4 regions of the Phreatobacter oligotrophus genome follow, and region 2 is predicted to be linked to each of the others. Evidence: riboswitches for the same ligand, from Rfam matches in the RefSeq annotation. Region 2 holds a riboswitch; each other region holds the start of a gene.

Region 1 (7,836 bases), on a different contig from region 2:
CCCAGGACTCTCGCTCCGGCTGGATGAGAAACGGGGGTCACGTCAGCCCGTAGGAGGGGCTGAGCATCCAATGTGACCCGCGATAATGAGATTTATCAGAGGTGAGATTGTTAATCGGCGGGGGCGTGGATCGGCATGCTAAGCTGTTGACCCGTTTGGCAGCGGAGGTGCCGCTTCGGGGCGTCTATTAACGCATCCAGGCGACCGCATCTGATTCGTAAAAACCGCGGCACAACGAAATTGCATCGGCTCAATAGTCAGCGATCGACAATCACCTCTGACAACGGACGCCGAGCTTCCCATCCCTCTTGTTCAAGAAGCGGCGTCTGGTTCTCGTCAACGGGATAGCCCAAGCAGAGATAGCCAATTAACGTCCATTCTGCGGGGACGTCCAATATCTCAGCGACGCGCAATGGATCTAAAATCGAGAGCCAGCCGAGGCCAACACCTTCGGCTCGAGCTGCAAGCCACAGCGTATGGGCAGCAAGAACCGCAGAATATTCGATCATTTCTGGCATTGTAAGTCGCCCGAGACCACGCCCTTGGGTGGTAGAACGATCTGCGAACACTGCTACCTGACAAGGCGCATCGTCCAATCCAGCAAGTTTCAGACGAGCATAGAGTGAGGCGCGCTCTTGTGTTTGATCTAACAAAGCCTCGGCATTGCACGCCTCGAAACATGCGCGAATAGCATCGCGTCGAGTCGAATCACGAACGACGACAAAGCGCCATGGTTGACTGAGCCCTACCGAGGGCGAGAGACAAGCAAGCTGGAGTAGGCGATGCAAAGTATCTTTGGAAACCGGATCTTGTCTGAAATGCCTAACGTCTCGACGCCAAATTAGCAGATCGCGCAGCTGAGCACGGAAATTTGCATCAAATTTTGGAGCCCCACTCATGCGATACAGCTTTTCATGGTTCGAGTTTTCTACGCGAGATGCGCTGTCGTCAGGGCGGCTTCCAACCGCAGCCAAGAGGGATCGCCGTGAGGGATACCCCACCGCAGCCACTCAGAATTTTCGCTGAAACGCCGGACCAAGATCCCCGCGCGGCCGAGATGTTCGAACAACACGGCCGCGTCGGCACATCGTGTCAGTCGGTAAAGCAAGGTACCGCCCACAATTTCAAGGCCCGCTGCCACCAGCAGGCGATCCAGCCGCACGACGGCTTGCGCCAATTCAGCGATCGTCCGTGTTTTCCAATCGACGTCCGCTAATGCGGCCTGGCCGATGACGATAGCGGGCCCGGATACCGACCATGGTCCGAGCATGGCCTGTAACCGCAGAGCAAGGCGTGGCTGCAACAGCGCAAAGCCGAGGCGTAGGCCAGCCAGCCCATAAAATTTACCAAATGACCGCAGCACGATTATATTCGGCCGCTCGACGGTTTCGGCGAGGCTAAATTGGCTCGCCACGTCGGCGAAGGCTTCATCGACGACCAGCAGCCCGCCGCGCCGGTGAAGCTCGGCGGCGATATCGAGCAGCAATGGTTTATGAAGGATTCGTCCGTCCGGATTGTTCGGGTTGACCACGACCGCGAGGTTGGCCGATCGAAGTAGATTGGGATCTGAAACCTCGATCGTTTCGTGCCCTATCAATTGTGCCGCGTGCGCATGCTCGGCATAAGTCGGGCCTAAGATGACGGCACGCCCTCGGGTCGCCAACGCTGCCACCTGGGTTAGCAGGATTTGCGTTCCCGGCGCGGGCACCACGCAGCCCTCGGACGGTGCGCCATAAGCACGGGCGGCGGTGGCCGCCAGCGCCCCGACGGCGGCCCGATCGGGCAGCCGGGTGAAACAATCGGTCGGCAGTGGCGGTAATGGATAGGAATAGGGATTGATCCCGGTCGACAGATCGATGAAAGGTTCCGGGGCATTGGGAAACAGGCGCCGTGCCGCGACCAAATCGCCGCCATGGGCAAGCGGCGCCAGACCCAATGCCTCGATGTGAGGGTTGATGAACGTCACGGTTACCTTACTGGCCCTCTTGATCGAAGCCGCGGTCGGCTATCCCGATCGCATCACGCGGGCGATCGGCCATCCGGTGATGTGGATGGGCTACATGATCGACTGGCTCGATTGCAAGTTCAACCGTCCGGACCGAAGCGCGGCCTATCGCAAGACGTCGGGATTCATGGCCGCTTTCTGTATTGTCGCGGTTCCGGCCGCCTTGGGGTTCGGCGTGCAACGCGGGCTTCTGCTGCTGCCATTGGGCATCGTAATGGCCGGCACGCTGGCTAGCACGCTGCTCGCTCAGCGCAGCCTGCATGTTCATGTCGCCCGGGTGGCCGATGCACTGGAGCGCGAGGGGCTGTCGGGTGGACGCCAAGCGGTGTCGCAGATCGTCGGCCGCGATCCCGATACTCTTGATGCGGCTGGCGTGTCGCGCGCGGCCATCGAAAGCCTGGCCGAAAATTTTTCCGACGGCATCGTTGCGCCGGTGTTCTGGCTCACCCTTGGCGGACTGGCTGGCGGCGCTGCCTATAAGGCCATCAATACAGCCGACAGCATGATCGGTCATCGCACCCCGCGCTATGGCGACTTCGGCTTCGCGGCCGCGCGTTTGGACGATCTCGTTAACCTGCCGGCGTCGCGTCTGTCCGCTCTTTTGATTATCGCGGCGGCGGCCATCAGCAAGAATGCGTCCGCATCGCAGGCCTGGCGGGCGGTGCGCCGCGATGCCCATCATCATCGATCGCCGAATGCGGGCTACCCGGAAGCGGCCATGGCGGGCGCATTGGGTTTGGCGTTGGCAGGTCCACGCGTCTACGGTGGGGTCATGGTTGAGGACGCGGCCATGGGCAACGGCCGCAGCGATGCCGGGCCGACAGATATTCGCGCCGCGCTGGCGCTTTATCGGCGCGCCGATTTGATCTTCATCGTGCTGGTGGCCGTTCTCGCCGCGGTCGTCATCGCGCCAATGTAAGCAGCCGGTCGAGATCGATGAACGTGGTGAGATGCCAAGCCAGCCGGTCCAGCGTGCGTTCGACCAGGTCGTCGTAAGCGATTGTCGTCGCGCCACCGTCCAAGCGGGCAAGCCATGCCGCGCGCTGTTTGTCGTCGGCGAAAATTCCGTGGATATAGGTGCCGACCACCAGGCCATTGGCTGAAATCGCGCCCTCGGGCGTTCCGTCCGCGAGATGCGCGAACGGCCGCGCACGGTCGGATCCTTCCGTCACACCCATGTGCATTTCGTAGCCGGAGAAGGAGACACCGTCGCGTGTCGTTCCGCTGCTCAGCTCCAGTCTTTTCTCCGGCGACAGCACCGTTTCGACGTCGAGCAAACCTAATCCCGGCACCGTTCCGGCCGGCCCTTCGATGCCGCTCGGATCGGCGATGCTCTTGCCCAACATTTGATAGCCGCCGCACAGCCCAAGCACCATTCCACCCCGGCGGACATGCGCGGCGATATCGACGTCGAAGCCGCTCTCACGCAGCGCCCTTAGCCCGGCAATGGTCGTTTTCGATCCGGGAAGGATCACCAGGTCCGCATCGCCGGGCAATGCTTGGCCGGGATGGACGCGGATCAGGTTGATGTTGGATTCAGCTTCAAGCGGATCGAGGTCATCGAAGTTGGCGATCTGCGGCAGGATGGGAACGGCGATCACAAGCTTGGCGTTGTCGCGCCGCCGGGTTGGACGATCCAGCGCCAACGAATCCTCAGCCGGAAGATTCCGCGACTCGGAAAAGTAGGGAACCAAGCCAAGCGAAGGCCAGCCGGTAGCAGCGACAATTGCGTCATCGCCGGCGGCGAACAAGCTTGGGTCGCCGCTGAATTTGTTGACGATGAAGCCTTGGACAAGCGCGGCGTCTTCGGGATCGAGAACGGCCTTGGTGCCGATCAGACTTGCAATCACGCCGCCGCGGTCAATGTCGCCGATGATCACGACAGGCGTATCGGTTGCACGCGCGAAACCCATGTTGGCGATGTCATGTTTCCGCAAATTGATTTCCGAGGCGCTTCCCGCGCCTTCGACCAGGATCAGATCGGCTTCTTGCTTCAAGCGTTCGAAACTGTCGAGCACGTAGGGCATTATTTTGGGTTTCATGCGCATGTATTCGATGCCTTTCGCCGTGCCATAGACTTTTCCCTGCACGACGATTTGCGCGCCGACTTGACTCTGTGGCTTGAGGAGCACCGGGTTCATGTGAATGCTGGGCGGCACGCCGGCGGCGCGCGCTTGCAGCGCCTGCGCGCGGCCGATCTCGCCCCCGTCGGCTGCGACCGCGGCGTTATTGGACATGTTTTGCGCCTTGAATGGGCGAACCCGCAGTCCGCGTTTGGTGTAGGCGCGCGCGAGGCCGGCGACGATGAGCGATTTGCCCACGTCGGAGCCGGTGCCCTGAAACATAATCGCGCGTGCGGCCACTGTCAGAACTCCAAATCTTAAAACTCGATGCCGGGCTGTGCCTTCACGCCGGCCTTGAAGTGATGTTTGACGAGGGTCATGTCGGTGACCAGATCGGCCGCGGCGATCAGGTCGGGCTTGGCGTTGCGGCCGGTGATGACCACGTGCAGGTCGGGTCGCCTCGCGGCGAGCGTTGAGATGACCGCCCGCAGATCGAGATAATCATAGCGCAGCGCGATGTTCAGCTCATCGAGGATGAGGAGCGCGAGCGTCGGGTCGGCCATCAGTTCGCAGGCTTTGTTCCAGGCGCGTTCTGCCGCGGCGACGTCGCGCTTAAGGTCCTGCGTATCCCAGGTGAAGCCTTCGCCCATGGTGTGCCAGACCACCTGATCGCCGAAGGTCTCCAGCGCGTCGCGTTCCGCCGAATGCCAGGCACCCTTGATGAATTGGATAACGCCGACGCGCCGCCCGCGTCCGAGCATGCGGAGCGCGAGCCCGAAAGCCGCGGTCGACTTGCCCTTGCCGGTACCGGTGTGGATGATCAGCAGGCCCTTCTCGACTGTCTTTTCCGCGATCTCGGCGTCCTGCACCGCCTTTCGCTTTTCCATCTTGGCGCGGTGGCGTTCGGCTTCGGTCTCGTCGATGATCTTGCTCATGGCGTTCCCTTTACGAACATCGGCAGCCCTGCGACGACGAGGACGACGCGGTCGGCACGCGCCGCGATCCGCTGATTGAGCCGCCCTTGCAGATCGCGAAATCGCCGAGCTTGTGCGTTCTCTGGCACGATGCCAAATCCGACCTCGTTGCTGACCAGAACGAGCGGCGTCTTGCGCGTCGTCATTGCGGTTTCGAGGCGCTCAACTTCGGCGTCGATGTCGCGTTCCTTGAGCATCAGATTTGAGAGCCACAGCGTCAGGCAATCGACGAGAATTGCGCTCGATGCCGCTGCGGTGGAGATCGCCCCAGCGAGGTCGAGCGGCGCTTCGACCGTTTGCCAATCGCGTCCGCGACGATCGCGGTGCTTGGCGATCCGCGCCGCCATCTCGTCGTCCAATGGTTCCGCGGTCGCGACGTATATCCAGGGCGGTCGCGACGCCATGACAGCCGATTCCGCATAGCGGCTTTTGCCCGACCGGGCGCCGCCGAGGACAAGGGTCAATTGCGGGCCGTCGCTTGCCAATAGACCATCCACCATTCAAATCATCACCCTAAGCCGGCGCGGTCCTTTGAACCATATTGCCCACCCAAAAGGCTAGGGCCGCACCGGCGCGCCAACTGGTGCGTCCATTGACAAAGCCGCCATCTGGCCATTTATAGGTCTGGAACTGACGGTCTTTTCGAACAGAAGAGCGAAAAGGGAATGCGGTGCGGGACGAAGGTCCCAATTCCGTAGCTGCCCCCGCAACTGTAAGCGGCGAGCTCGTGCCACAATGCCACTGGGACATTCCCGGGAAGGCGGTGACGGGCGGTGACCCGCAAGCCAGGAGACCTGCCGTTAGTTCCGTCACGTGCCGGGCGGGGTGCCCTGGCACAAACAACGCTGTGACGGCCTCATCGGGCGGCGTATGCCGTTCGAGCACCCGAGATTAATGCGGATCGCTCCAAGGAGGAGCAGCGCGGGTGACAATGGCCGATAATTCCAACAACGCAGACATTGAGGCGCGTAACGGCGCGACAGCCATCATCTATGTCTGCACGACGTGCCGGCAGCCCGACGATCCGGACGATGCGCCACGCCCCGGCGCGGCGCTTGCCGCGGCAACGGCGCGTGCGGCTGAAAACACCGATATCACCGTTCAACCGTTGCGCTGCCTTGCTAATTGCAAGCGCGGCTGCAGCGCGGTGATGCGACGGACCGATGCATCGGCCCCCGCGTGGACTTACGTATTCGGTCATCTCGATCCGGCGGCGGACGCGCAGGCGTTGGTGCAAGGCGCGCAGCTTCTCGCTCAATCGGCCGACGGCTTGATGCCGTGGCGCGACCGGCCGGACGCCTTGAAGCGGGGATTGATCGCGCGGGTGCCGCCGTTTGATTTTCAGGAGCCGAGCGAATGACGGATGAGCTTGCGCGCGTTCCATGTACGATCGTCACCGGCTTTCTGGGGGCCGGCAAGACGACGCTGATCCGTCACGTGCTGGCCAATGCGAACGGGCGCCGGCTCGCCATCATCGTCAATGAATTTGGCGATGTCGGCATCGACGGCGAAATCTTGAAGGGTTGCGGCGACGAAACCTGCCCCGAGGAGAATATCGTCGAGCTTGCGAACGGGTGCCTGTGTTGCACCGTGGCCGACGAGTTTGTCCCGGCGCTCGACGTCATTCTCGCGCTCCGTCCTAAGGTCGAACACATCGTGATCGAGACCTCCGGGCTCGCGCTGCCAAAGCCGCTGGTCCAAGCGTTCCACTGGCCGTCGATCAAGAATCGCGTGACCGTGGATGGCGTGGTCGCGGTCGTCGATGGCGCGGCGCTGGCCGACGGCCAGGTGTCGGGCGACATGAAGGCGCTGGCCACGCAGCGTGCGGCGGACAACGCGCTCGATCATGACGATCCGATCGAAGAAGTGTTCCAAGATCAGATCGCATGCGCCGATCTTGTCGTGATGAACAAATGCGATCTTCTTGATCAATCGGGGATCGACAAAGCGTCGGCGTCAATCGCCAAGGCCTTGCCGCGCGCGGTCAAGGTCGTGCAGGTGTCGAACGGCAAGGTCGATGCGCCGACGCTGCTCGGCCTCAATGTCGGCACCGAAGCCGATATCGAAAACCGCCGGACGTTGCATGACGACGAGCTCGATCATGATCACGACGATTTCGACAGCTTCGTCGTGCCGCTGCCTGAGATCGACGACCCGGCGGCGCTGACGGGTCTCGTGGCGGCGACCGCCGAGGCGACCGGCGTGCTGCGGATCAAGGGTTTCGCGGCGGTGCGCGGCAAGCCGATGCGGCTCTTGGTGCAGGCGGTCGGCCCGCGCGTCACGTCGCACTACGATCGCCCCTGGGCCGCGTCGGAAAAGCGCGAGACGCGCCTAGTGGTGATCGGGCTTAAGGGACTAGACCGCGCCGTCATCACGCGCATGCTCAGTGGATGATCGATGCATCTATTGACGACCAGCTCAGCGAGCCTTGACGACATCGTCGAGCCGGTCGATCTCGGTCAGCCGCCCGGCGATATCGCTATTCTTTCGTTTGCCGACAGCGATCTAGGCGGACTTGCCGCAGCCTGGGCCGTCGAGCGCGAGACGTTGCCGAGCGTCCGTCTGGTGCAATTGCGCGATCTCAAGCACCCGATGTCGGTCGACCTCTGGATCGATCGCGTTGGCCGCCATGCCAAGGTGATCGTCGTCCGTCTGCTCGGCGGGCTCGTTTGGTGGCAATACGGAATTGAGCGGCTCGCCGTGCTCGCGCAGGAACGCGGCATCGCGCTGGCAGTGTTACCCGGCGAGGATCGCGACGATCCGCGGCTTGCCGAGATATCGACGCTGCCGTCCG
Region 2 (7,836 bases):
CGGAATAATCGGGCGGGCCGACGAGCCGGTAGCGGAAGATCTCGCCGATCGGGCTGAGCGGTGAGATCTGCGGCTGCGCGCCGTTGGGCAGGCCGGACAGCAGCGACAGCTGGTTCAGCACGCGCTGCAGGGCGACCTCATAGGTCACGTCATAGGTGAACTGGAGCTTCACATCCGACAGGCCGAAGACCGAGGTCGTGCGGATGAGGCGGAGGTTCTGCAGGCCCGCCGTGACCGACTCGATCGGCACGGTGATGTAGCGCTCGATCTCCTCCGAGGAGAGGCCCGGCGCCTGGGTGATGACGTTCACCATCGGCGGCACGGGGTCGGGATAGGCCTCGATGTTGAGGCGCATGAACGCGATCGAGCCGGCGAGGCACAGGACACCGGCCAGCAGGACCATCAGGATCCGCTGGGACAGGGCGAACTCGAAAATCTTGTTCATGGCCCGGATCCGGTCAGCGGCGGAAGGCGGCGGTCATCTGGTCGATGAACAGGGCGCCGCGAACGACGACCTCCTCGCCGCCTTGCAGACCTTGCAAGATCTGCACCTGATCCCCGTCGGTGATGCCGGGCGTGACGCGCCGGAGTTCAGCGGTCTTGTCGGGGTGGGCGATCCAAACACGCGCCACCGGGCCTTCGTAGATCAGCGCGTTGCGCGGCACGGCGGGCGATGTCGCGGCCGCGCCGACCTGGATGGAGACACTGGCAAACATCTGCTGCTTCAGGACGCCCTGGGGATTGTCGACGGTGGCGCGGACCAGCAGGCGCTTCGAGGCCGGGTCGATGCTGGCGCTGATGAAGTCGAGGCGGGCGGCGAAAGCCTGGTTGCGCAGCGCGATGACGCGGAACTCGACCTGCGCGCCACGGCGCACGCGCGGCACGTCCTCCTCGCGCACGAAGATGTTGAGCCAGAGCGTGTCGAGGTCGTCGATGACGAAGACCGGTTCGCCGCCGCCGGACAGGAACTGGCCAGGGCTGACGCGGCGCGAGACGACCGTGCCGTCGGCCGGTGCGGGGATGGCGATCTCCGGGTTGATGCGGCGGTCGGCCCGGAAGCGGGCGATCTCCGCGTCGGTCTTGCCGAAGAGACGCAGGCGGTTTTCGAGGGCTTCCAGACCGGTGACGGCGGCGCGATGGTCCGCGCGAGCGTTCTCAAGGTCGGCGCGGGCCTGGTCGACGTCGCGCTGCGGCGCGGCGCGACCGGCGAAAAGATCCGACTGGCGCTTCTCGTTGATCTCGGCGAGGCGGAGCTGGGCCACCGCCTTGTCGAGATTGGAGATGGCCGCCACGAACTCGTTCTGCGTCGAGACCATGTCGTTGGCCAGCATGAACAGCAACGGCTGGCCGCGGCGCACCACGTCGCCGGCGATGACGGGCACCCGCGTGGTGCGACCGGCATAGGGCGAGATGACCGGCACGGCGCTGTTCTCGTCGATGGCGAGACGCCCCTCGGTGATGATCTGCTCGCGGAAGACGCGCGCCTCGACCTTCTGGGTGGCGAAGGTCGACCAGTCGGATTCGGAAATGCGGAAGCGGCCGTTGACCTGGGTGACGCGATCGGGCGCCTCGGTCGGCGATTCGGCCGCGGGTTTCGACGTGCCGAAAAGGCGCCCGAGAAACGACAGGTCGACGGCATGGGCGGGACTCGGCCCGAGAGCGAGAGCCGCGGGAACCAGCGCAACAAGCCAGAAAGTTCGGAGGATGGGCAGCACGGGGACCAGGCTTTCACGTCTTACCAGGCTACCCGCGAAGGGACGCCGTCGAGCAATGTTCCACTAGCCCGCTTCGGGCAATGGGTCAAAGGCGCGCAGCGTCGCCGCGTGAGCGCTGCGCGGGATAGTGCATTTGTGATGCAGTCAGGTGACAGAACGATGAGGAACAGGCGCGAGACGGCGGGATTGATGCGAGGAGCCACCTCACCAGGGAGAAACCTCATGGCCAAGACCAAGACCCTCGAAGACATGTTCGTGGACGGACTGAAGGACATCCTCTTCGCCGAGCGCCAGATCCTGCGCACCCTGCCGAAAATGGCGCGGGCGGCCCAGTCGCAGGAGCTCAAGGCGGCGATTGAGAAGCACAAGGACCAGACGGAAGGCCAGATCGAGCGCCTTGAAAAGGTTTTCGAGCAGATGGAGGTGGCGGCCCGCGGCAAGACCTGCCCGGCCATCCTCGGCATCATCGAGGAGGGCCAGGAGGTGCTGGAGGAGTTCAAGGGCAGCCCGGCCCTCGATGCCGGGATCGTCGCCTCGGCCCAGGCGGTCGAGCATTACGAGATCGCGCGCTACGGCACGCTGAAGGCCTGGGCCGACCGGCTCGGCGAGAAGGACGCCGCCCGCCTGCTGGCGGAGACCCTCGCCGAGGAGGAGCAGACCGATGCCGACCTCACCAAGCTCGCCAAGGGCAGCATCAACAGGCAGGCGACCGCCGAGGCGGCCTGAGGCTCCATGTCGGCGGGTCCGCTGCGGGCCCGCCGACGTTCAGGCCGCGACGCCGTCGACCCGGTGGGCGAGATTGTTGCAATAGCCGCGCGGGTTCCACGGCGCGGCGTCGAGGGGCTGGTCCCGGCCTGCAAGGTCCCGGGCGACGGCAACGAGCATCACAGGCCCTGCGGGAACAGCGAGGGCGGCCGAGAAGCGCCGCCAGGCGAAAGTGTCGGCGGCGGGCGCCAGATCCGCCTCGGTCCAAGTCGCGCCACCATCGGCGGAGAGGCGCACCCCCGCGACAGGCGTTGCCCCCGACCAGGCCCAGCCGGCGACGCCGAGGGGCCGTCCGACCGCGTGGGTGAAGCCTGCGGCCGGCGTGGTGATCAGCGATTTCACGGGCATGTCGGTGATCACCGCGAAATCGGCGGGATCGACCGCATCGCCCGGCCCGAGGGGCTTGATCGGCAGCCGGTAGTCGGTGCCGCGCATCTTCTCGCCGTCGTGCTCGCAGTCGCGGATCTCGAGACGGTCCAGCCATTTCTGCCAGGCCGATCCGGGATAGCCGGGCACCACGACCCTGAGCGGCCCGCCATGCAAGGCCGGCAGCGGTTCGCCGTTCATGGCGAAGGCGAGCAGCGTTTCCGGAGCGAGCGCCTTCTCAATCGGGATGCCGCGCGACAGGGCGGGCTTGCCGGGGGCGGTGAGGCTGCGGTCGGGGCTGTGATGGGCCGTGTAGATCGCCGCTTCGGTGAGCCCGGCCCGCTCCAGCACGTCGCGCATCCGCACCCCGGTCCAGCGGGCGCAGCCGACGGCGCCGTGGCGCCATTGCGCGCCGGGGACGGGCGGCGAAAGGAAGGCGCGGCCATTGCCGGCGCATTCGAGGACCGCCGTCACATCGACGACGGGGAAATCGCGGGCGAGGTCGGCGAGGGTCAGGGACAAGGGCCGGTGCACCTCGCCACTGACCTCCAGCCGCCAGTCCCCGGCCGCGCCGATGGCCGGCATGTCGCCGTTGTTGCGGACGAAAAAGGCATCCTCCGGCGTCAGCGCCGCGTCGAGGGCGGCTGCGTCCGGCTCCCCGTTGAGGGCGTCGTCGTCGAGCCAGCGCAGGCGCGGCTTGCTGGCGAGGACGGCATCGGGCGCCGGATGCGGCATGCGGGGGTGACCTCTGGCGGAAGCTGAGGGGAGCCTAGCTGCGCCCCCGCCCCGGTGCCAGCCCCGGGCGCCGCGACGGAGAACGGCGTTTCGTCACGCCCGCCCTCCGGAGAGGGTTCATCTCCCAGGCGGCGGTGAGCCCATCAGGTCCGAAGGAGCCCAATCGTCCCTGCCCGTCCCGGCCGCTCAGTCCGTCAGGCCGGCGCGCTGCCATCCTCCGGCGACCAGTCCGGCGGCGGCACCCGGGCGATGATGCCGCGCCGCATGGCCTCTGGACGGTCGCGCCAGGGCACGAAACCATGCGGGGCCTCGGCACAGGCCCTGGCCATGGCAACGACGTCACCGGCATCGCGGTCCGGATCGAGGTCGCCGAAGACGAAGGTGTAGCCGCCGGCCGCCGACAGCGAGATCGAGCAGATGCGCTTGCAGACGCTGAGGCACTGGGTCGGCCGCACGCGGCAGTCGGTCCCCTCGGCGGCGCTCGCCACGGCCTCGAAGAGCTTTCGGCCGGGCGCTTCGGCCAGTTCGGTGCCGGGCGCGCGGCAGGAGGTGCAGACGGTGACGATGACCGGCCCGGCGGGACGATCAGGGGATGGGGTGGTGGTCACGATGCAATATTCCCGGCGCCATGGCGCCAGATGCCAGCCCTGACGGTCGAGGCCCGGCATTCGGCCTCGCCAGCGCGCAACCCGTGCTCCCCGCCGGCTTGCGTCCATCAGCAGCACTATGAGCAGCCGGTCTCCTGGCTCGCGACTCAAGCGCCCCGCCGTCCTTCCCGGCCTTTCGGCCAGTGGCTCACGACAAGGGCTCGTCGCCTACAGTTGCGGGGGCAGCCGCGGCCTCGGGCGAACCCTCACCGCATTCCCGTTTCACCCGCCGGGGCGGGCACTGCTCGGCGCGGACAGTGCCACGGCCCCGCCGCCGGCTCAAGCCGCGGACCTCGGGACCGGCTTCCCTTTCGTCACGCACCCGTGAAGAGGACCGCGTAACGTCCGGGCCATTGTCGGCGAAACCGGAACATCGCGTCCAACCAGGGGGAACCGACGCCATGCAGACCGCCACCGCCACCAAGCCGACGTCCTTGATCGCCATTCCCGCCGTGCCCTCGGCCCGCACGCTGTGGAACCTCTTCCTCGGCGGCGCCGCCGGCCTGGGTTTCTGGGAGTTCTTCTCCGCCACCTTCACGCACTGGGCGGCGGGTTTCCCGCTGCAGCCGCCAGAGCTGGTCAAGTCGCTGTTCCAGCACCAGCTCGGACTCACCGTCAGCACCCCGATGGCGGAGCTGCTGCATGGGCTGACCGGCCTGATCTTCTATCCGATCGGCTACTACATCCTGTCGCGGGCCCTGCCCTGGCTCGGCGTCACGGCGGCCGGCTGGATCTGGGGCGTCGCGACCTATTTCATCGCGCTCGGCTTTTTCGCGCCGCTCGCCGGCCAGCCGTTCCTGCTCAACAACGTGCCGGTGCTCTCCTTCATGAGCCTCGTCGGCCATGCCATCTACGGCTACCTCGCGGCCATCGTCTTCGAGCGCTTCGAGGAGGGCCGATGAGCCCGGTTGCCGGCACGGCCGAGCCGAAGGGGCGCAGCCGCGACGCGCGGATCGACCTCGCGCGCGGCCTCACCATGCTCATCATCTTCGTCGCCCATGTGCCGGGCAACCTCTGGGCCGAGTTCATCCCGGCCCGGATGGGGTTCTCCTCGGGGGCGGAAGCCTTCGTGCTCTGCTCGGGTCTTGCCTGCGGCATCGCCTTCGGCGGCACCTTCCGCCGCGACGGCTGGGTCGCCGGCACGCGGCGGATCGGCAAGCGCGTCTGGCAGCTCTGGCTCGCACAGGTGCTGACCTTCGCGGGCTTCGCGGCGCTGATGCTGTCGATGGACGCCTGGCTCGGCGGCAGCACCTATGCCGCCCGCTACAGCCTCGCCTATCCCGTCGCCTCACCGTTAGAGGCGGTGCTGGGCCTCATGACCCTCACCTATGTGCCGGACTTCTTCGACATCCTGCCGCTCTACATCGTCCTGCTGGCCGCCGTGCCGCTGATGACCCTTGTCGCCGGCGCCTCGCGCTGGTTGGTGCTCGGCCTCTCGGCGGCGCTCTGGCTCTTTGTGCAGGTCTACCCGCTGAACCTCCCGGCCCATCCGGCGGGCAGCAAGCTCTGGTACTTCGACCCGCTGGCCTGGCAGTTCCTGTTCTTCCTCGGCTATGCGACGACGGTCGGGTGGCTCACGCCGCCGCGGGCGACGCCGGCCCGCATCGCCCTTGCCGCCGCCTTCATCCTCGGCTGCATCCCGCTGACCTTCTCGGGCGCCCATGCGGCCTTCCCGGCGCTTGGCGAGATCTACCGCGCGATCTATCCGGCCGAGGCGATCTCGACCCTGCATCCCCTCCGGCTCGTCCATGTGCTGGTGCTGGCCTGGCTCTTCGCGGCGTTGCTCGCGAGCCGGCGGTCGTCGCTCTTCGACGGTTCGCTGAAGCCGGTCCTCGCCGTCGGGCAACAATCGCTGACGACGTTCCTCACCGGCATCGTGCTGGCGGCGCTGGCCGGCGTCGCGCTGGACCTCACGGGCCGCGACGGCGCCACGACCGCCCTCGTGAACCTCACCGGCTGCGCCCTGCTCGTCGCCACGGCCTATGCCGCGCGCACTATCAAGGCATCGCTGAAGACCCCGAAGCCCACAGGAAAGGACAGGCCATGGCTCGCCACGCAGTGACGTTCTCCCGCCGCGCCCTTCTCGCCGGCGCCATGCTCGCCGTCCCCGCCGCGCGCGGCGCAAGGGCCGAGACGGGTCGCATCACCCTCATCGTGCCCTTCGCCGCGGGCGGGCCGACCGACATCGTCGCGCGGCTTGCCGCCGACGGCATGGCCCGCCATCTCGGCCGCGCGGTGATCGTCGAGAACGTCGCCGGTGCGGGCGGCGCGACCGGCACGCTGCGCGCGGCACGGTCGCGCCCCGACGGCACGACCATGGTGCTGGGTCAGATGGCGACCCATGCGCTGACCCCCATCCTCAATCCGCAGGCGGGCTATGACCCGCTGGCCGATTTCGTGCCCATCGGGCTCATCGCCAATGCGCCCATGGTGATTGCGGCGCGCAAGGGCGTGCCGGCCGCATCGCTGCGGGAGTTCCGTGATTTCGTGGCGGGAAGCGGCAATCGCCTGTCCTTCGGCCATGCCGGGCTCGGCGCGACATCGCAGGTCGCCTGCGAGCTGTTCAACCAGGGCACCGGCGCCGCGCCCGTCTCCATCGCCTATCGCGGCACCGCCCCGGCGCTGAACGATCTGGCGGCCGGCCAGATCGACTTTGCCTGCGACCAGCTCACCAGCATCGCGCCGCTGATCCGCTCCGGCCACATCCAGGGCGTGGCGCTGATGGCGCGGGAGCGCTCGCCGGTCCTGCCGGATCTGCCCTCGGCTGCCGAACAGGGCTTCCCCGATCTTTCGGTCGAGGTCTGGAACGGGCTGCTCTTCCCGCGTGGCACGCCGGACCGGGTGGTGGCGGAGGTCCATGCGGCCCTCACCGCGACGCTCGACGATCCTGGCCTTGTGCGCCGCTTCGAGGAGCTCGGCGCCTCGGTGCCAATGAGCGCCGCGAACACGCCGGCGGCTTTCGGCGCGCTGATCCGCTCGGAAAATGCCCGCTGGCGGCCGGTGCTGGAGCGCCTCACGCGCTGAGCGGGTTCACTCGCTGACATCCCGCAGGATCCGCGCGAGGACGGGGTGCGGGAAGCGGCGGGCGACCGTCACCGCGAAGAAGGTCTCGGTGATGCGGTCGAGCTTGGCCGCCTCGGCGAGAAAGCCGGCGGCGAGCTCGTCGCGCACGACGATGCGCGGAATGACGGCGAGGCCCAGATCCTCGCGGGCGAGGAGACGCAGCATCGCCATGTCGTCGGCCTCGGCTGCGACCGTCGGCGTGACGCCGAGCTGGGCGGTAAACGCGTCGAAGGAGGCCCGCAGCGCCGTGTCGAGGGCGGGCAGCACCAGTGGCTGCTCGGCCAGGAGCGTGGCGAGGTCGCCTCCGCCCGATCCCACCCGGCGCGGCGTGCCGATGAGGCTGACCGGCTGATCGGCGAGGCGGTTGACCAGCCAGGGGATAGCGTCGTCGCGGGGCGGCGCGTGGGTGGTGAGCACCACGTCCAGCTCGAGGCTTTCCAGGCCCCGCAGCAGCTCGGCCTGCGAGCCCGAGCGCAGGTGAACCTCCACCTCGCCCTTGCCGATGACCGGGCGGATGAACTGCATCTGGAAATTGCGCGAGAGGG
Region 3 (7,836 bases), on a different contig from region 2:
GCTCGCCTATGAGGTGATGACCGCCTTCTTCCTCGAGGCGGTGTTCCTCGGCATCATGCTGTTCGGCTTCCGCAAGGTGCCGGGCTGGGCGCATACCACCGCGACGGTGCTGGTCGCCGGCGGCACCACGCTCTCGGCCTTCTGGATCATCGTGCTGAACTCGTGGATGCACACGCCGGTCGGGTTCGAGATCCGCAATGGCGTGGTCCATGCGACCGACTGGTTCGCCATCATCTTCAACCCGTCCATGCCCTACCGGCTGGCGCATATGCTGCTCGCCTCGGGCCTGACGGCGGCCTTCCTCATCGCGGGCCTGTCCGCCTATCGGTGGCTGCGCAATGACCGCTCGCCGGCCGTGCTCTCGGCCCTGCGATTCGGCGTCGGCCTCGCGGCGATCCTCATCCCCATCCAGATCTTCGCCGGCGACATGCACGGCCTCAACACGCTGAAGCACCAGCCGCAGAAGGTCGCGGCCATGGAGGGCAACTGGGAGACCGGTCCCGCCAAGCCGCTGCTCCTCTTCGCCTGGCCCGACGAGAAGGCGCGCGAGAACCGCTTCGAGATCGGCGTGCCCTATGGCGCCAGCCTCATCCTCAAGCATGACCCGCAGGGCGTCATTCCCGGCCTCAACGACTATCAGGGCAAGCATCCGCCAGTGGCGCCGGTCTTCTTCGCCTTCCGCATCATGGTCGGCGTCGGCATGCTGATGCTGCTGGTCTCGTGGGGCGGCGCCTTCTGGCTGTGGCGGCGCGGCGAGCCGCATCCCTGGCTCGCCCGCGGCCTCGTCGCCATGACCTTCTCGGGTTGGGTCGCGACTCTCGCCGGCTGGTACGTCACCGAGATCGGCCGCCAGCCCTGGCTCGTCTCGGGCGTGCTGCGCACGGCGGACGCGGTCTCGGCGGTGCCGGCCGCGATGGTGGCGACGACGCTGGTCGGCTACCTCCTCGTTTATGCGGCGCTGCTCGCGGCCTATATCGCCACGCTGTTCCTGCTCGCCCGCAAGGGTGCGGCCGGCAAGCCGGTGGAGACGGGTCCGACGCCGCATCCCAACGCCTTCGTCGCGGCGGAGTGAGCCTGATGTTCAACGATCCCGCCGTCTGGCTGCCGCTCGCCTTCGCCGCCCTGATGGGCCTGTCGATCCTGATCTATGTCGTCCTCGACGGCTTCGATCTCGGGGTGGGCATCCTCTTTCCCGGCGCCAGCGGCGCGGAGCGCGACCGCATGGTCGCCTCGATCGGCCCCTTCTGGGACGCCAACGAGACCTGGCTGGTGCTGGCCATCGGCCTGCTGCTCGTCGCCTTCCCCATCGCCCACGGCATGATCCTCACCGCGCTCTACCTGCCGGTGGCGCTGATGCTGGTGGCGCTGATCCTGCGCGGCGTCGCCTTCGAGTTCCGCGCCAAGGCGGAGGCCTCGTGGAAGCCGCTGTGGGACCGCGCCTTCTTCGGCGGCTCGCTGCTCACCGCGCTGACCCAGGGCTACATGCTCGGCCTCTATGTGACCGGGCTCGAGAGCACGCTGCCCACCGTCTCCTTTGGGCTGCTGACGGCGGTCTGCGTCGCCGCCGGCTATGCGCTGATGGGCGCGGCCTGGCTCATCATCAAGACCGAGGGCGATTTGCAGCGCTATGCGGTGAAGCGGGCGCGGCTGGCGCTGGTGGTCACCATGATCGGCTTCCTCGCCATCTCGGTGGCGACGCCGCTCGTCTCGCCGCGCATCTTCACCAAGTGGTTCTCGCTGCCGGAGATCCTCTTCCTGTCGCCGCTGCCGATCACCGCCGGCCTCCTCGCCGTGGCGGTCTTCATCGCCCTCTCGCATCTGCCGGATTCGCGCGACCGGTTCCGCTGGGTGCCCTTCGCAGGCTCCGCCGGCATCATGGTGCTGGCCTTCTTCGGCCTCGCCTATTCCTTCTATCCGTTCATCGTCCCGGACAGGCTCACCATCTATGCGGCGGCGGCTGCGCCCGAGAGCCTCGCGATCATCCTCTTCGGCGCGCTCATCGTCGTGCCGGTCATCATCGCCTATTCGGCCTTCGCCTACTGGGTGTTCCGCGGCAAGGCCGGCGAGCTGCGCTACGACTGATCGGGCTCGCCCTTGCCCCGGCGGCCCTTGCCGGGGAAGAGCTTGTCCTTCCAGTCCAGCGCCTTGACGATGCGCGAGCCGAGGCTGAGGAGCTGGATCAACCGCTCGGTCTCCAGCCGCTCGACGTCGTCGTACCAGGTGGTGAGCAGGTCGATGGCCTCATGCATGGCCTGCATCCGCCCCTGGGCGTAGCGCTCGGCCTCCGACCCCGGCTGCTCCATCAGCAATTCGCGCAGGACCGTCATGGTCGGGTCGATCTCGCGGCGCTTCCTCTGCTCGACCAGCTTGCGGACGATGGCCCAGACATCGTCGAGCGTGACGTAGAAGTCGCGGCGCTCGCCGGGCACATGCTTCAGCCGGATGAGCTCCCAGCTCTGCAATTCCTTCAGGGCCATGGCGACGTTGGAGCGCGCCACGCCCAGGGCATCGACGAGATCGTCGGCGCAGAGCGGCCGGTCGGCGAGGAAGAACACCGCATAGACCTGGCCGACGGTGCGGTTGATGCCCCAGCGCGAGCCCATCTCGCCGAAATGGAGCACGAAGGCCTGAATGAGCGGCGGAAGGTTCATCGGTTGGATCAGCCTTATCGGTCGCACCGCACTAGCGGAAGGGGCCCTGCCGATCAACGCCGATGCGTTCACCATGTGCGGCAGGCGACGTTGAGCGCCCCCTTGGGTTGTGCAACCTTGGCCCCACGAGCAGTGCCCGCCGCGGCGGGTGAAACGGGAATGCGGTGGGGGTTCGCCCGAAGCCGCGGCTGCCCCCGCAACTGTAGGCGACGAGCCCCGTCGACAGCCACTGGCCGAGAGGCCGGGAAGGCCGATGGGGCGCTGGAGTCGCGAGCCAGGAGACCGGCTGCTCGGGAACGCTGCTGATGGACGCAGCCCGGCGGGGAGCACGGGCGGCGCGCTGGCGAGGCCGAATGCCAGGTCTCGACCGTCAGGGCTGGCCTTCTGGCGCCGTGCGCCGGGACAGGATTCGTGTCACCTCCATTCCCTCCGACCGGCCTCGTGACGCTCGTCCTCGGCGGCGCGCGATCCGGAAAATCCGCCCATGCCGAGCGCCTCGCGCTGGGAGCCGGCGGCGAGCCCGTCTACATCGCCACGGCGGAAGCCCATGACGAGGAAATGGCGGAGCGCATCGCCCGCCACCGCGCCGACCGGCAGGGGCGCGGCTGGACCACGGTGGAGGAGCCGCTGGACCTGGCCGGCGCCATCGGGCGCGAAGCCCGCCCGGGCCGCTCCCTGCTCGTCGACTGCCTGACCCTGTGGCTCTCCAATGTCATGCTCGCCGGTCGCGATCCGGCCGACGCGCAGGAAGCGCTGGTGACCGCCCTCGGCGGGGCAGCGGCGCCCGTCGTCCTCGTCTCCAACGAGGTCGGGCTCGGCCTCGTGCCGGAGACTCCCCTCGGCCGCGCCTTCCGCGATGCCCAGGGCCGGCTCAACCAGGCCATCGCCGCCAGGGCGGACCGCGTTGTTTTCGTCGCCGCCGGCCTGCCCCTCACCCTGAAACCTGCCTGACACGTCATTTCCGAAAGATGTTTTCCATGACCGATACGTCCATGACCGATACGTCCAGCGCCGATGCCGTCGCCGATGCTCGCCATGCCGAGAAGATGAAGAAGGTGCAGGTGGCCCGCGCCCGCATGATGGCCACCAAGACGGTCGAGAAGGGCCTGCTCATCGTCCATACCGGCACCGGCAAGGGAAAGACCTCCGCCGCGCTCGGCATGGTCTTCCGCCATATCGGCCACGGCATGCCCGTCGCGGTGGTGCAGTTCACCAAGGCCGAGTCCTTCGTCACCGGCGAAGCGCTGCTGCTGCGCCGCTTTCCCGACCTCTGCACCCTCGCCATCATGGGCGACGGCTTCACCTGGGACACGCAGGACCGCGCCGCCGATATCGCCTCGGCCCGTGCGGCCTGGGAGCTGTCGAAGGAATTCATCCGCGACGACCGCCACGCCATGGTGCTGCTGGATGAGCTGAACATCGTGTTGCGCTACGGCTACCTGCCCGTCGAGGAGGTCGTCGATTTCCTCAAGGCCGAGACGCCGCCGGGCAAGCATGTCGTCATCACCGGACGCAACGCGCCGGCCGAGCTCGTCACCATGGCGGACCTCGTCACCGAGATGACCCTGGTGAAGCACCCGTTCCGCGACGGCGTCAAAGCGCAGAAGGGCATCGAGTTTTGACCCGTCGCACGCCCGCCCTGATGCTGCAGGGCACCGGCTCCAATGTTGGGAAATCCACCCTCGTCGCGGGTCTCGCCCGGGCCCTGCACCGGCGCGGCTTCGCGGTGCGGCCCTTCAAGCCGCAGAACATGTCGAACAATGCCGCCGTCACCGTCGATGGCGGCGAGATCGGGCGTGCCCAGGCGCTTCAGGCGCGCGCGGCCGGCGTCGCCCCGTCGGTGCACATGAATCCGGTGCTGCTCAAGCCGGAAACCGACAAGGGCGCGCAGGTCATCGTCCAGGGCCGTCGCGCCGGGACGCTTGAGGCCAGGAGCTTCGGGGCCCGCAAGGGCGAGCTCATGCCGAAGGTGATGGAAAGCTTCGCCCATCTCGAGGCCGAAGCCGACATCGTCCTCGTCGAGGGCGCCGGCAGTCCGGCCGAGATCAACCTGCGGGCCGGCGACATCGCCAATATGGGTTTCGCGCTGGCCGCGGATGTGCCGGTCGTCCTCGTCGGCGACATCGACCGGGGTGGCGTGATCGCCAGCCTCGTCGGCACCCATGCGGTGATCGCGCCGGAGGAACGTGCGCTCGTGAGGGGTTTCCTCATCAACAAGTTCCGCGGCGAGGTCTCGCTGTTCGATGGCGGCCTCACCGCCATCACGGAGCGGACCGGCTGGCACTCCATGGGCGTCGTGCCATGGTTCGCCGAGGCGCATCGCCTGCCGGCGGAAGACGCGCTCGACCTCGCGCGTCCGAAGGGCGACCGGGGGCGGCTGGTGGTCGCCGTGCCGATCCTCTCCCGCATCGCCAATTTCGACGATCTCGACCCGCTGGCCCAGGAGCCGGAGGTCGACTTGCGCTTCGTGGCGCCCGGCGAGCCGCTGCCGGCGGAGGCGTCCCTCGTCATCCTGCCGGGGTCCAAGTCGACGATCGGCGACCTCGCCGGCTTGCGCGCCGTCGGCTGGGACATCGATCTCGCCGCCCATCTGCGCCGCGGCGGACGGGTGCTCGGCATTTGCGGCGGCTACCAGATGCTCGGCCGGTCCATCGCCGACCCCGAGGGGCTGGAGGGGCCGCGCGGTTCGGCGCAGGGGCTCGGCCATCTCGACATCCATACGGTGCTGACGCCCGACAAGACGGTGAGGCCGGTGAGCGGCGTCCATCTGGCGAGCGGCGAGCGGGTGGAGGGCTATGAGATCCATCTCGGCCGGACGACCGGGCCGGACTGCATGCGGCCCATCCTCCATATCGACGGCCGCTGCGACGGCGCGATCAGCGCCGACGGGCTGGTGGAGGGCTGCTACGTCCACGGGCTCTTTGCCGACGACCGGTTCCGCAATGCCTATCTCAGGAATTTCGGGCGGGCGAGCGATCTGGCCTACGAGGCGACGGTCGAGGCGACCCTTGATGCGCTGGCCGACCATTGCGAGGCCCATTGCGACATCGAAGCCCTCATCGCCGTGGCGCGGAGTCGCTGAGCCGGCTCAGGACAAGAACAGGGCGATCGCCGCGACAAGGCCGACGAGCCCGAGGCAGGCTCCCGCCATGACGCGCAGGGCGCGCCGGATATCCTGCGGCGTCGCCGCGCGCCGACCTTCGGCATGGAGGAACGGATCGTCGACGAGCCGCCTGCCGTAGCGCCGTGGTCCGGCGAGGGCGAGGCCGAGCGCTCCCGCCATGGCGGCTTCGGGCCAGCCGGCATTGGGCGAGCGGTGCAGGCGCGCATCGCGGATCATCACGCCGAGGGCTTTGGCCGGGGAGCCGGCCGCCAGCGGCGCGGCCAGCGCGATGAGGAGACCTGCAAGGCGCGCGGGTGCGAGGTTGAGGAGGTCGTCGCAGCGGGCGGAGGCCCAGCCGAAGTCGCGGTGACGGTCGGAGAGATGGCCGATCATGGAATCGGCAGTGTTGACGGCCTTGTAGGCGGCAAGGCCAGGCAGGCCGAACAGCGCGAACCAGAAGGCCGGGGCCACGACGCCGTCCGAGAAATTCTCGGCCGTCGTCTCGATGGCCGCCCGGCAGATGCCGGCCTCGTCGAGGCTTTCGGGGTCGCGGCCGACGATCATCGACACGGCCCGGCGCGCCTCTGCGATACCGCCCGCCGAAAAGGCCGCGGCCACCCGCGCCACATGAGCATAGAGGCTGTTCTGGGCGAGAAGCACGGAAGCTACGAGGCCGATGCTGACCATGGGCCAGGGCAGGGCGCGCAAGGCCGCCTCGACCAGGGCTCCTGCGAGGATCGACAACGCGAGGATCACCACGAGAGCGGCGATGCCGGCCGCCTTGCGCCGGGCCGCCACTCGTTCCGGCCGATTCCAGCTCCGGTCGAGCCTTGCGATGAGCGCGCCCATCCAGGCGACGGGATGGGGAACACGCCGCCAGATCGCGTCCGGATCGCCGACCGCTGCGTCGATGGCGAGGGCGACGAGCAGGATGAGAAGGGCGTCAGGGTGCAGAAGCACGGCGCGGCGTCAGCGCGGCGATCTGCGCCGCCAGCCTGTCGATGGCCTCGACCAGCATGGGCCCGCCGCAGACGGTGAGCGCCTCGGGCAGGACGATGCGGCGCTCCGCAGGGAAACGGTCGGCGATGGCGGGATGGACCAGCATGGCCTGGCCCTGGTCCTCGGCGCGGTCGGCGTCGCGGCTGATGAGGATGGCGTCGGGCCTCAGCATGACGATCTCCTCCACCGAGAGGAAACCGCCGCCGCGCAGCCCCGCCTCGCCGGCGACATTGACCAGCCCCGCAGTCCTCAGGAGGTCGGTGATGACGCTGTCCTGTCCGGCGACCCAGCCGCGCCGGGCCAGGGGCAGGATGCGCAAAGGCTGTCCCTTCGCCGCTGCCCGCAACCGCTCCATGGCGGTGTCGAGGGCGGCAGCCCGGGCCTCGCCCGCCGCTTCCGCGCCGACGATGGCGGCGACGCGGAGGATCTGCCGCCGCGCGTCGGCGACCGTGCGCACCACGTCGAACTCCTCCATGGCGATGCCGCGCTCGCGAATGAAGGCGCGCGTCGCCTGGCGGGTGAAGCGGCCGGCCAGGACAAGGTCCGGCTTCAGGACGATGATCTCCTCCGCCGTGCCGGAGAGCGCCGGGTAGGCCCTCGCCCGCGCGGCGGCCCACGAGCGCCAGCCATCATGGGCGAAGGGGCTGAGGCCCACGATCTGGTCGGGCCGCGCGAGATCGACCAGCAACTGGTCGGTGCACATGTTGATGGAGGCGATGCGGGCCGAGGGCTCGGCCATGGCCGTGTTGGTGACGGCCAGCAGGGCGGCGATGCCGGCGAGCGACTGGCCAAGGCGGCGGCGCCATGGCAGGGACGGGCCATGCAGCACGGCGGCGACCTCACCACGGCCATGGCCCTCCACGGGGGCACGCGCGGCGACTGGCTGGACCTGTCGACCGGCATCAATCCGCACGCCTTCCCGCTGCCGGACCTGCCGGCCGAGGCCTGGACCGCGCTCCCCGACGAGGGGTCGCTCAGCCGGCTCAATGATGCCGCGCGCCGCGCCTATCGCGTGCCGGAGGGCGTCGGCCTCGTCGCTGCTCCGGGCACGCAGGCGCTGATCCAGTGGCTGCCGGTGCTCGC
Region 4 (7,836 bases), on a different contig from region 2:
CGCCAGCCAGACGACGCTGACCACCGCGCTGACGGCGATGCCGGCCTATGGCGGCACCAACCTGCACGAGGCGGTGATGTGGGGCTGGCGGGTGCTGTCACCCGAGCCGCCCTTCACCGAGGGCCGCGCCTACAACACCGCCGACAACCGCAAGATCATGGTGCTGATGACCGATGGCGCCAACGACGCGATCGGCCTGCCGAACATGAACGGCTCGTTCTATTCGGCCTATGGCTATTCAGCGGCCGGCCGCCTCGGCACCACCTCCAGCAACCGCTCGGACATCGTCGCCAAGATGAACGAGAAGACGCTGACGGCCTGCACCAACGCCAAGGCGCTGGGCATCCAGATCTACACGGTGGGCTTCTACGTCACCGATGCGACCGCGCAGTCCATCCTGCAGCAATGCGCCACCAACCCGTCCATGGCGCTGCTGGCCGATTCCGACCAGGGCCTCGCCAATGCCTTCGACGCCATCGGCGACCACATCAAGCGCCTGCGCCTGACGAACTGACAAGGGAACTGGTGCCGGCTGAGGGGATCGAACCCCCGACCTTCGGTTTACAAAACCGCTGCACTACCGCTGTGCTAAGCCGGCCACCGTGCCCTTCGCCTACCAATGGTGGCCGCCTGTGGCAAGACGGCCGTTGCCGCACCCGCGACTCCACGGCACTATGGGGTCTTCACCGGCGGTTAACCCTTCACGCGCCTTATGGATGCCTCTTTTGTTTGGCTCCTGTGCGGCCATCGTCGGCGGTTCGCTCCGCCGCTCGGTCGCTGCGCAGCCCTCCCCCGAGGGAACGGCGATGATGGTTCGCTGCTGCTTCGATGGGGGGAACGTGCCAAAGCGTGACGAGGCCGTTGCGTATGCGTAACCTGACCCGCGACCCCGTGCGTGGTGCCCGTTCGGCGCGCGCCGACGCCCCCCGCTTCCCCTGGTTCACCGTGCTTGCGCTGTCGGCGGGTCTTGCCGGCCTCGCGACGCTGGCCCTGAAGACGCGCACGATCGAGCGCGCCGAGGCCGCGACCGCGCCGGTGACCATCGGCGCCGGGCAGCCTGCTCTGGTGACGCTCGGCTCCTTCGCGCCGCTGCTGGATCCCGCCTACGACCTCGGCGCCGGCCGCCAGACCTTCGCCACGGCCCGCCCCCTCGCCGCCCATATCCACGCGCCGGCTCCCGCGGCGCAGGCCGCCCCTGCCCTGCCGACCGGCCCGCTGGTGCTGGCGAGCCTGCCCGGCCGCGATGTCGGTCTCGAGAGCCGGCCGGGCCTGCCGCTTGCCCCCATGCCGCTCGCCCGTCCGGGCAGCGCCGGCGCCGCCGCCGCCGAGGAGGACGAGGACGGCCCCGACACGACCCTGGTCGCGCCGCTGCCGATGCGCCGGCCCTCCGACGCGCCCGCCGCCGCCGCGACACCCGAAGCGCCGCGCATCGCCACCCGCCGCAACGGCCGCGAGCAGCAGGCCGCCGCCGCGCCCGCTCCGGCCCAGCCGGATGGCCGCAACTTCTTCGAGCGCCTCTTCGGCCCCCGCCGCGACGGCCAGGGCGACGGCCCGCAGCTCGCCTATGCCCCGAGCGACGGCAATCTCGGCACCGATGCCGGGGCCTCCCGCGGTGGCGGCCTCGGCGGCGGTTTCTCCTTCGGGATCGGCGGCCCGGCGCCGCGTCCGCCCATGGGCGTCGCGATCTATGACATCGGCTCGCGCATGGTCTACCTGCCGAACGGCGAGAAGCTGGAGGCCCAGTCCGGCCTCGGCGCCTATCGCAACGACGTCCGCTATGCCCATGTGCGGATGCGCGGCCCGACCCCGCCGCATGTCTATGACCTGACCGAGCGCGAGGCACTGTTCCACGGCGTGCGCGCCATCCGCCTCAACCCGGTTGGCGGCAGCCAGGCCATCCATGGCCGCGCCGGCCTGCTCGCCCACACCTACCTGCTCGGGCCGAACGGCGACTCCAACGGCTGCATCTCCATCAAGGACTACGATCGCTTCCTGCAGGCCTTCCTGCGCGGCGAAATCCGCCGGCTGATCGTGGTGCGGGACCGCACCGAGGCGGTGGCCGCCGTGGCCCGCGCCAACACCCGCGTCTCCTCGCGCTGAGGCGCGGGAGAAACAAGCGGTCACATTCATGTGACAAGCACTGGACGGCGGGCCGGTTCCGGCAATTTACTGCCTCGCCGTCCGCATACCTGTCGGCGGCTGCGCCCCTGTCGGAGGACACCATGACCACGATCAATCGCCGCCATGCCCTCGCCACCGGCGCTGCGGCCCTCGCCGCCCCGGCTTTCCTCACCGCCGCCTCCCGCGAGACCTTCGCCCAGGCTGCCGCCGCGGCCGTCCAGGCCCCCGGCTTCTACCGCTACAAGGTCGGCGACATCACCGTCACCGCCATCAATGACGGCTTCTTCGCCCGTCCGCTCGAGGGCTTCGTCCGCAATGCCGAGCTGCCGGCGGTTCAGGCTGCCATGGCCTCGGCCTTCCTGCCGACCAATGCCGTCCCGATCCCCTTCAACACCCTCGTCGTCGAGACCGGCGGCAAGGTCGTCCTGCTCGACACCGGCAACGGCAATACCGGCGCTCCGACCTCGGGCACCTGGATGGCGAATTTCCGCGCCGCCGGCTTCGATCCGGCCACCGTCTCCTCGGTGATCATCAGCCACTTCCACGGCGACCACATCAACGGCATCCGCCTGCGCGACGGCACCGCCGTCTTCCCGAATGCCGAGATCCAGGTTCCGGAGCCGGAATGGGCCTTCTGGATGTCGGACGAGCGCATGAACGCCGCTCCGGAGGCCATGCGCGGCGCCTTCCAGAACTGCCGCCGCGTCTTCTCGCCGGTCGCCTCCGCCGTGAAGCAGTTCAAGCCGGGCGCGGAAGTGGCCCCGGGCGTGACCTCGATGCCGGCCTATGGCCACTCGCCGGGCCACAGCGTGTTCATGATCTCCTCGGGCAATGCCAAGCTCGTCTACATGGCGGACGTGACCAACCACCCCGCCCTCTTCGTGCGCAATCCCGACTGGTCGGCGATCTTCGACATGGATGCCGATGCCGCCCGCGCGACCCGTCGCCAGCTGCTCGACATGGCGGCGAGCGAGAAGACCCGCGTGCACTTCTACCACGCGCCCTTCCCGTCCAACGGCTACATCGCCAAGGACGGCGCCGGTTTCCAGCTCGTCCCGGCCCAGTGGACCCCGTCCATCTGACCTGACGCCCAGCGCTCTGATCGGAAGGCCCGCCGGCAACGGCGGGCCTTTCGCATGGGGGCATCCGCTTGCCGCCGGATTGACACATTGTCGCAACCCGGCGCATTCATGGGGCACGCGACGGCGGCCGCCCGCAAGGGACGGCCACGGGAATGCGGTGCGTGGCGGGCCTCATGGCCCTCCGCAAGGCCGCAGCTGCCCCCGCAACTGTAAGCGGTGAGCCCTCCCCCATCAGCCACTGACGCCCCGTTCGGGCTTCGGGAAGGCGGGGACCGGGCGACGACCCGCGAGCCAGGAGACCGGCCGACGCGACGTCACTGTCCGTGCGTGCGGGAGGCGCGCCCGGGAGCGGTCCCTTCCGCTTGATCCGTGACACCACCGTCGCGGACGTTTGGCCTCTTCAGGCCGGAATTCCGCGACCATCTGGGTCCGCAGCGGAGTTCCGCCATGCCTGTCGTTTCCCGTCTCCCCCGTCGTCAACGTCTTTCCGTTCTGCTCGCCACGGCGGCGGTGATTCTCGTTCCCGGTCCCGTCGCAGCGCAGCAGCCGCCGCTCCCCGCGGCGCAACTGCCCGAAATCACCGTGTTCGGCGCCAGCAACGTGCCGCTGGAGGCCCCGCGCGTCGGCTCGGCCGTCACCGTCATCACCGCCGAGGACATCGCCAACCAGGGCGCGGCAAGCGTCCCGGACGTGCTGCGCCTCGTGCCCGGCGTCGCCGTCAACCAGTCCGGCGGCCGCGGCAGCCTCACCCAGACGCGCGTGCGCGGCGCCGAATCCAACCAGGTCCTGGTGGTGGTCGACGGCATTCCCATCAACGACGTGAACTCGGGCGATGCCGACCTCGCCAACCTGCCGGTGGACAGCATCGCGCGGATCGAGGTGATCCGTGGCCCGCAATCCGGTATCTGGGGCCCCAATGCCCAGGCTGGCGTCATCTCCATCACCACCAAGTCGGGCCGCGGCCTCGCCAAGCCTGAGCTGACGGCGCGGATCGAGGGCGGGTCCTTCGGCACGCTCCAGGGCTCGGCGACCGTCCGCGGCGCGCAGGGTCCCTTCCACGCCGCCATCTCCATTTCGGGCCTGCGCTCCGGCGGCTTCGTCGTCGCGCCCGGCACCACGCGGCCCAACGGCTCGGACATGGGCTCGCTCTCCGCCAAGATCGGCGCGGACCTTGCCGACTGGTTCGACGTCGAGGGCGTGTTCCGGATGGTCAGCCGCAGCGGCTTCTACAATCCCGGCAACACCGCCTTCGGACCGGGCTTCGTCACCGATCCGAACTACGGCTTCCTTGCCGCCGGCACCGGGCGCAACACCGCCAACGACATCCAGGGCCGTGTCGCCGCCACTGCCAAGCTGCTCGACGGGGCCTGGACGCATCGCTTCTCCGCCGACACCTCGCAGCAGTCGACCAATGCCCGCGACAGCTATGTCTCGGCCTTCGGCTTCCTCGAGAGCCAGGGCTTCTGGTCGCGCACCGAGCGCAACCGGGCGGAGTACCGCTCGGCCTATACGTTCGAGACGCCCGGCCTGCTCGGCGCCCGCCACACCGTCGTCGGCGGCGCCGACATCACCCGCGAGCATTTCCGCTACTACTACGAGAGCGATGGTTTCTTCGGGCCCTTCGTCAACGACACCTATGCCGGCGCGGGCCGCTCGCGCGAGCGCAAGGGCCTGTTCGGCGAGTATCTCGTCAGCCTGCCGACCGGCCTGTCGCTCTCCGGCGCGCTCCGCCAGGACTGGAACTCTGCCTTCCGCAATGCGCTGACCTGGCGCGTGACGGCGGCCCAGACGCTTGGCACCGGCACGAAGCTGCACGCATCGATCGGCAAGGGCGTGACCAACCCGACCTTCTTCGAGCTCTTCGGCTTCTTCGCCAATTTCACCGGCAACCCGACGCTGCGGCCTGAACATTCCATCGGCTGGGATGCCGGCATCGAGCAGCGCTGGTTCGGCGGCAAGCTCGTGACCGACGTCACCTATTTCCGCGCCAGCGTGCGCGATGCCATCGTCCAGTCCGGCGGCACGGCGATCAACCTGCCCTTCGAGACGACCCGCCAGGGCGTCGAGGTGGCAGTGACGGCGCGCCCGCTCGGCTGGCTGTCGATCACCGGCTCCTACACCTACACGGACACCCAGTCGGCCGAACTCGTCGGCGGCGTCTATGTCGGCAAGGAGGCGCTGCGCCGTCCGCGCCATGCCGCGAGCCTCTCGGCGGTGGCGACCCTGCCGGACGACAAGACGAAGGTCACAGTCACCGTCGCCCACAACGGCACCATGCGGGACAGCTTCTTCGGGCCGGCCGGCGCCACGGACGTGCGGCTCGGCGCCTACACGCTGGTGGGCGCGCAGATCTCCCACGAACTCAACCGCAATGCGACCGTCTATGTGCGCGGCGAAAACCTCTTCGGCCAGCGCTACCAGGAGGTCTTCGGCTACCAGGGGCCGGGCGCTGCCGTCTATGCCGGCATGCGCGTGAAGCTCGGCGGCGAGTGAGCCGCCGCGCCGCGGTTTAAACCGTTTCGCATCGCTGCCTTGCCGCGCCCCCGTCGACAGGGGCGCGGCTTTCGGCCAGTCTCCCGCTCGGCAGACGAGCGGGCCGGCAGTGCCCGCCGCATCGGGAGGATCAGCATGTCTCAGCGTATCGCAGTGGTCACGGGCGCAGGCTCCGGCATCGGGCGGGCTTCGGCCCTGGCGCTCGCCAAGGCGGGCTATGCCGTTGTCGTGGCGGGCCGCCGCAAGGACGAACTGGAGAAGACCGTGGCGATGGCCGGCGGTGCGACCGTCGTCGCCGCCCCCACCGACGTCTCGGACGAGGCCTCCGTCGCCGCCCTGTTCAAGCTGGTCAAGGACCGCTTCGGCCGCATCGACGTGCTCTTCAACAATGCCGGCATGGGCGCCCAGGCCGTGCCGCTGGACGAGCTGCCGATCGAGAAGTGGCGCCAGGTCGTCGACGTCAACCTCACCGGCTCGTTCCTCTGCGCCCGCGAGGCCATGCGGATGATGCGCGCGCAGACCCCGAAGGGCGGCCGCATCATCAACAACGGCTCCATCTCCGCCTATGCGCCGCGCCCCTATTCCGCGCCCTACACGGCGACCAAGCATGCGGTGCTCGGCCTGACCAAGGCCATCTCCCTGGACGGCCGCGCCGACAAGATCGTCTGCTCGCAGATCGACGTCGGCAATGCCGCCACCGAGATGACCGAGCGCATGGCGAATGGCGTCCTGCAGGCCGATTTCACCACCAAGGTCGAGCCGCGCATGGACGTCCGCCACGTCGCCGACGCCGTGGTCCACGTCGCCAACCTGCCGCTCGACGTCAACGTCCTGACCATGACCATCATGGCCAATGACATGCCCTTCGTCGGGCGCGGCTGAGGCGTCAGGCCGTCTCGACCCTGAGCCAGGCGAGATAGGCCTCGTCCCCCTCCGGCACGTCGACCACCAGGAAGGCCGGCGTGTCGTAGGAATGGGCCTCGCGGAAACGGGCCTGCGCCTCGGCGAGGCGTGAGCGCACCGTCTTGAGGATCATCACCACCTCCTCGGCGCGCTCCACCTGGCCCTTCCAGCGGTAGAGGGAGCGCATGCCGGGGAGGATGTTGGCGCAGGCGATCAGCCGGTGCTCCATCAGCTCCTCGGCGATGGTCTCAGCCTCGACAAGGCTCGCAGCGGTCGTATAGACCAGCACGACGTCATCCGGCTTCTCGGTTCGCGTCACCTGTTCCTCCCTGTCCGGCGGATCTTCCCTTGGCCGACCTGCGCCCCGACCCGAAGAAGATCGCCTTCGTCGCCTCGCCTGCGCCCGAGGCCCAGGAGGCCATCGAGCGGCTGACTGCCCGCTATGGCAATGTCGCGGGTGACGAGGCCGAGGTCGTGGTGGCGCTCGGCGGCGACGGCCTGATGCTGCAGACGCTGCACAAGTACATCTCCTCGGGCAAGCCGATCTACGGCATGAACCGCGGCTCCGTCGGCTTCCTCATGAACGAATATGCCGAGGATGGGCTGATCGAGCGCATCTGGACCGCCGAACGCTCGGTGATCCATCCGCTGGCCATGACCACCATCGACATCCACGGCGAGCGGCAGGACGCGCTGGCCATCAACGAGGTGTCGCTGCTGCGCGAGACCTCGCAGGTGGCGAAGCTGCGCATCTCGGTCGATGGCCATGCGCGCATGGACGAGCTCATCGCCGATGGCGTTCTCATCGCCACGCCCGCCGGCTCGACCGCCTACAATCTCTCCGCGAACGGCCCGATCCTGCCGCTCAACGCGACGCTGCTGGCGCTCACCCCCATCTCGCCCTTCCGGCCCCGGCGCTGGCGCGGCGCGCTGCTGCCCGACCGGGTGGCACTCACCATCGAGGTGCTGGAATCGGCCAAGCGCCCGGTCAGCGCCACCGCCGACCACCACGAGGTCCGCGACGTCGCCAAGGTCTCGGTGGAGATGGACCGGACCAAGTCCATGATCCTGATGCACGATCCCGGCCACAGCCTCGACGAGCGGATCCTGCGCGAGCAGTTCGGCGCCTGACGGCCGCCATCAGCCTTAACGGTCCGCTAATCGCCGGCCGGTATGGTAGCGGCGATGATCCGCATCGACTTCAACCGGCTGCGATTCCTCGTGATCGACGATAACG

The links. A riboswitch is a leader RNA that binds a small molecule or an ion and turns the genes downstream of it on or off. The one in region 2 is predicted to bind cobalamin.
Region 1: it holds a riboswitch for cobalamin, as region 2 does, so the genes downstream of both, C8P69_RS21645 (DUF1636 family protein) here and C8P69_RS21300 (DUF1636 family protein) in region 2, are expected to answer to the same signal.
Region 3: it holds a riboswitch for cobalamin, as region 2 does, so the genes downstream of both, cobU (bifunctional adenosylcobinamide kinase/adenosylcobinamide-phosphate guanylyltransferase) here and C8P69_RS21300 (DUF1636 family protein) in region 2, are expected to answer to the same signal.
Region 4: it holds a riboswitch for cobalamin, as region 2 does, so the genes downstream of both, C8P69_RS20585 (TonB-dependent receptor plug domain-containing protein) here and C8P69_RS21300 (DUF1636 family protein) in region 2, are expected to answer to the same signal.

The regions. Positions count from the first base shown of each region.
Region 1 is NZ_PZZL01000020.1:221-8,056, forward strand. It holds partial or broken gene C8P69_RS24090 (hypothetical protein) at 1-27, shown strand, start outside; gene bluB (5,6-dimethylbenzimidazole synthase) at 258-899, opposite strand; gene cobD (threonine-phosphate decarboxylase CobD) at 929-1,966, opposite strand; gene cbiB (adenosylcobinamide-phosphate synthase CbiB) at 1,956-2,924, shown strand; gene C8P69_RS21630 (cobyric acid synthase) at 2,908-4,368, opposite strand; gene cobO (cob(I)yrinic acid a,c-diamide adenosyltransferase) at 4,386-5,003, opposite strand; gene cobU (bifunctional adenosylcobinamide kinase/adenosylcobinamide-phosphate guanylyltransferase) at 5,000-5,542, opposite strand; cobalamin riboswitch at 5,660-5,858, shown strand; gene C8P69_RS21645 (DUF1636 family protein) at 5,974-6,402, shown strand; gene cobW (cobalamin biosynthesis protein CobW) at 6,399-7,436, shown strand; gene cobN (cobaltochelatase subunit CobN) at 7,440-7,836, shown strand, end outside.
Region 2 is NZ_PZZL01000017.1:21,966-29,801, reverse strand. It holds gene C8P69_RS21320 (efflux RND transporter permease subunit) at 1-445, opposite strand, end outside; gene C8P69_RS21315 (efflux RND transporter periplasmic adaptor subunit) at 459-1,715, opposite strand; gene C8P69_RS21310 (YciE/YciF ferroxidase family protein) at 1,938-2,441, shown strand; gene C8P69_RS21305 (sulfite oxidase) at 2,481-3,581, opposite strand; gene C8P69_RS21300 (DUF1636 family protein) at 3,776-4,189, opposite strand; cobalamin riboswitch at 4,297-4,489, opposite strand; gene C8P69_RS21295 (hypothetical protein) at 4,630-5,130, shown strand; gene C8P69_RS21290 (OpgC family protein) at 5,127-6,290, shown strand; gene C8P69_RS21285 (Bug family tripartite tricarboxylate transporter substrate binding protein) at 6,272-7,252, shown strand; gene C8P69_RS21280 (LysR family transcriptional regulator) at 7,259-7,836, opposite strand, start outside.
Region 3 is NZ_PZZL01000003.1:162,853-170,688, reverse strand. It holds gene C8P69_RS08000 (cytochrome ubiquinol oxidase subunit I) at 1-1,072, shown strand, start outside; gene C8P69_RS07995 (cytochrome d ubiquinol oxidase subunit II) at 1,078-2,082, shown strand; gene C8P69_RS07990 (GbsR/MarR family transcriptional regulator) at 2,073-2,651, opposite strand; cobalamin riboswitch at 2,765-2,956, shown strand; gene cobU (bifunctional adenosylcobinamide kinase/adenosylcobinamide-phosphate guanylyltransferase) at 3,063-3,602, shown strand; gene cobO (cob(I)yrinic acid a,c-diamide adenosyltransferase) at 3,644-4,273, shown strand; gene C8P69_RS07975 (cobyric acid synthase) at 4,294-5,733, shown strand; gene cbiB (adenosylcobinamide-phosphate synthase CbiB) at 5,740-6,714, opposite strand; gene C8P69_RS07965 (ABC transporter substrate-binding protein) at 6,698-7,582, opposite strand; gene cobD (threonine-phosphate decarboxylase CobD) at 7,574-7,836, shown strand, end outside.
Region 4 is NZ_PZZL01000013.1:22,121-29,956, reverse strand. It holds gene C8P69_RS20605 (TadE/TadG family type IV pilus assembly protein) at 1-514, shown strand, start outside; tRNA gene C8P69_RS20600 (tRNA-Thr) at 524-598, opposite strand; gene C8P69_RS20595 (DUF2778 domain-containing protein) at 868-2,100, shown strand; gene C8P69_RS20590 (MBL fold metallo-hydrolase) at 2,223-3,203, shown strand; cobalamin riboswitch at 3,308-3,525, shown strand; gene C8P69_RS20585 (TonB-dependent receptor plug domain-containing protein) at 3,651-5,696, shown strand; gene C8P69_RS20580 (SDR family oxidoreductase) at 5,832-6,578, shown strand; gene cutA (divalent-cation tolerance protein CutA) at 6,583-6,918, opposite strand; gene C8P69_RS20570 (NAD kinase) at 6,948-7,730, shown strand; gene C8P69_RS20565 (response regulator) at 7,785-7,836, shown strand, end outside.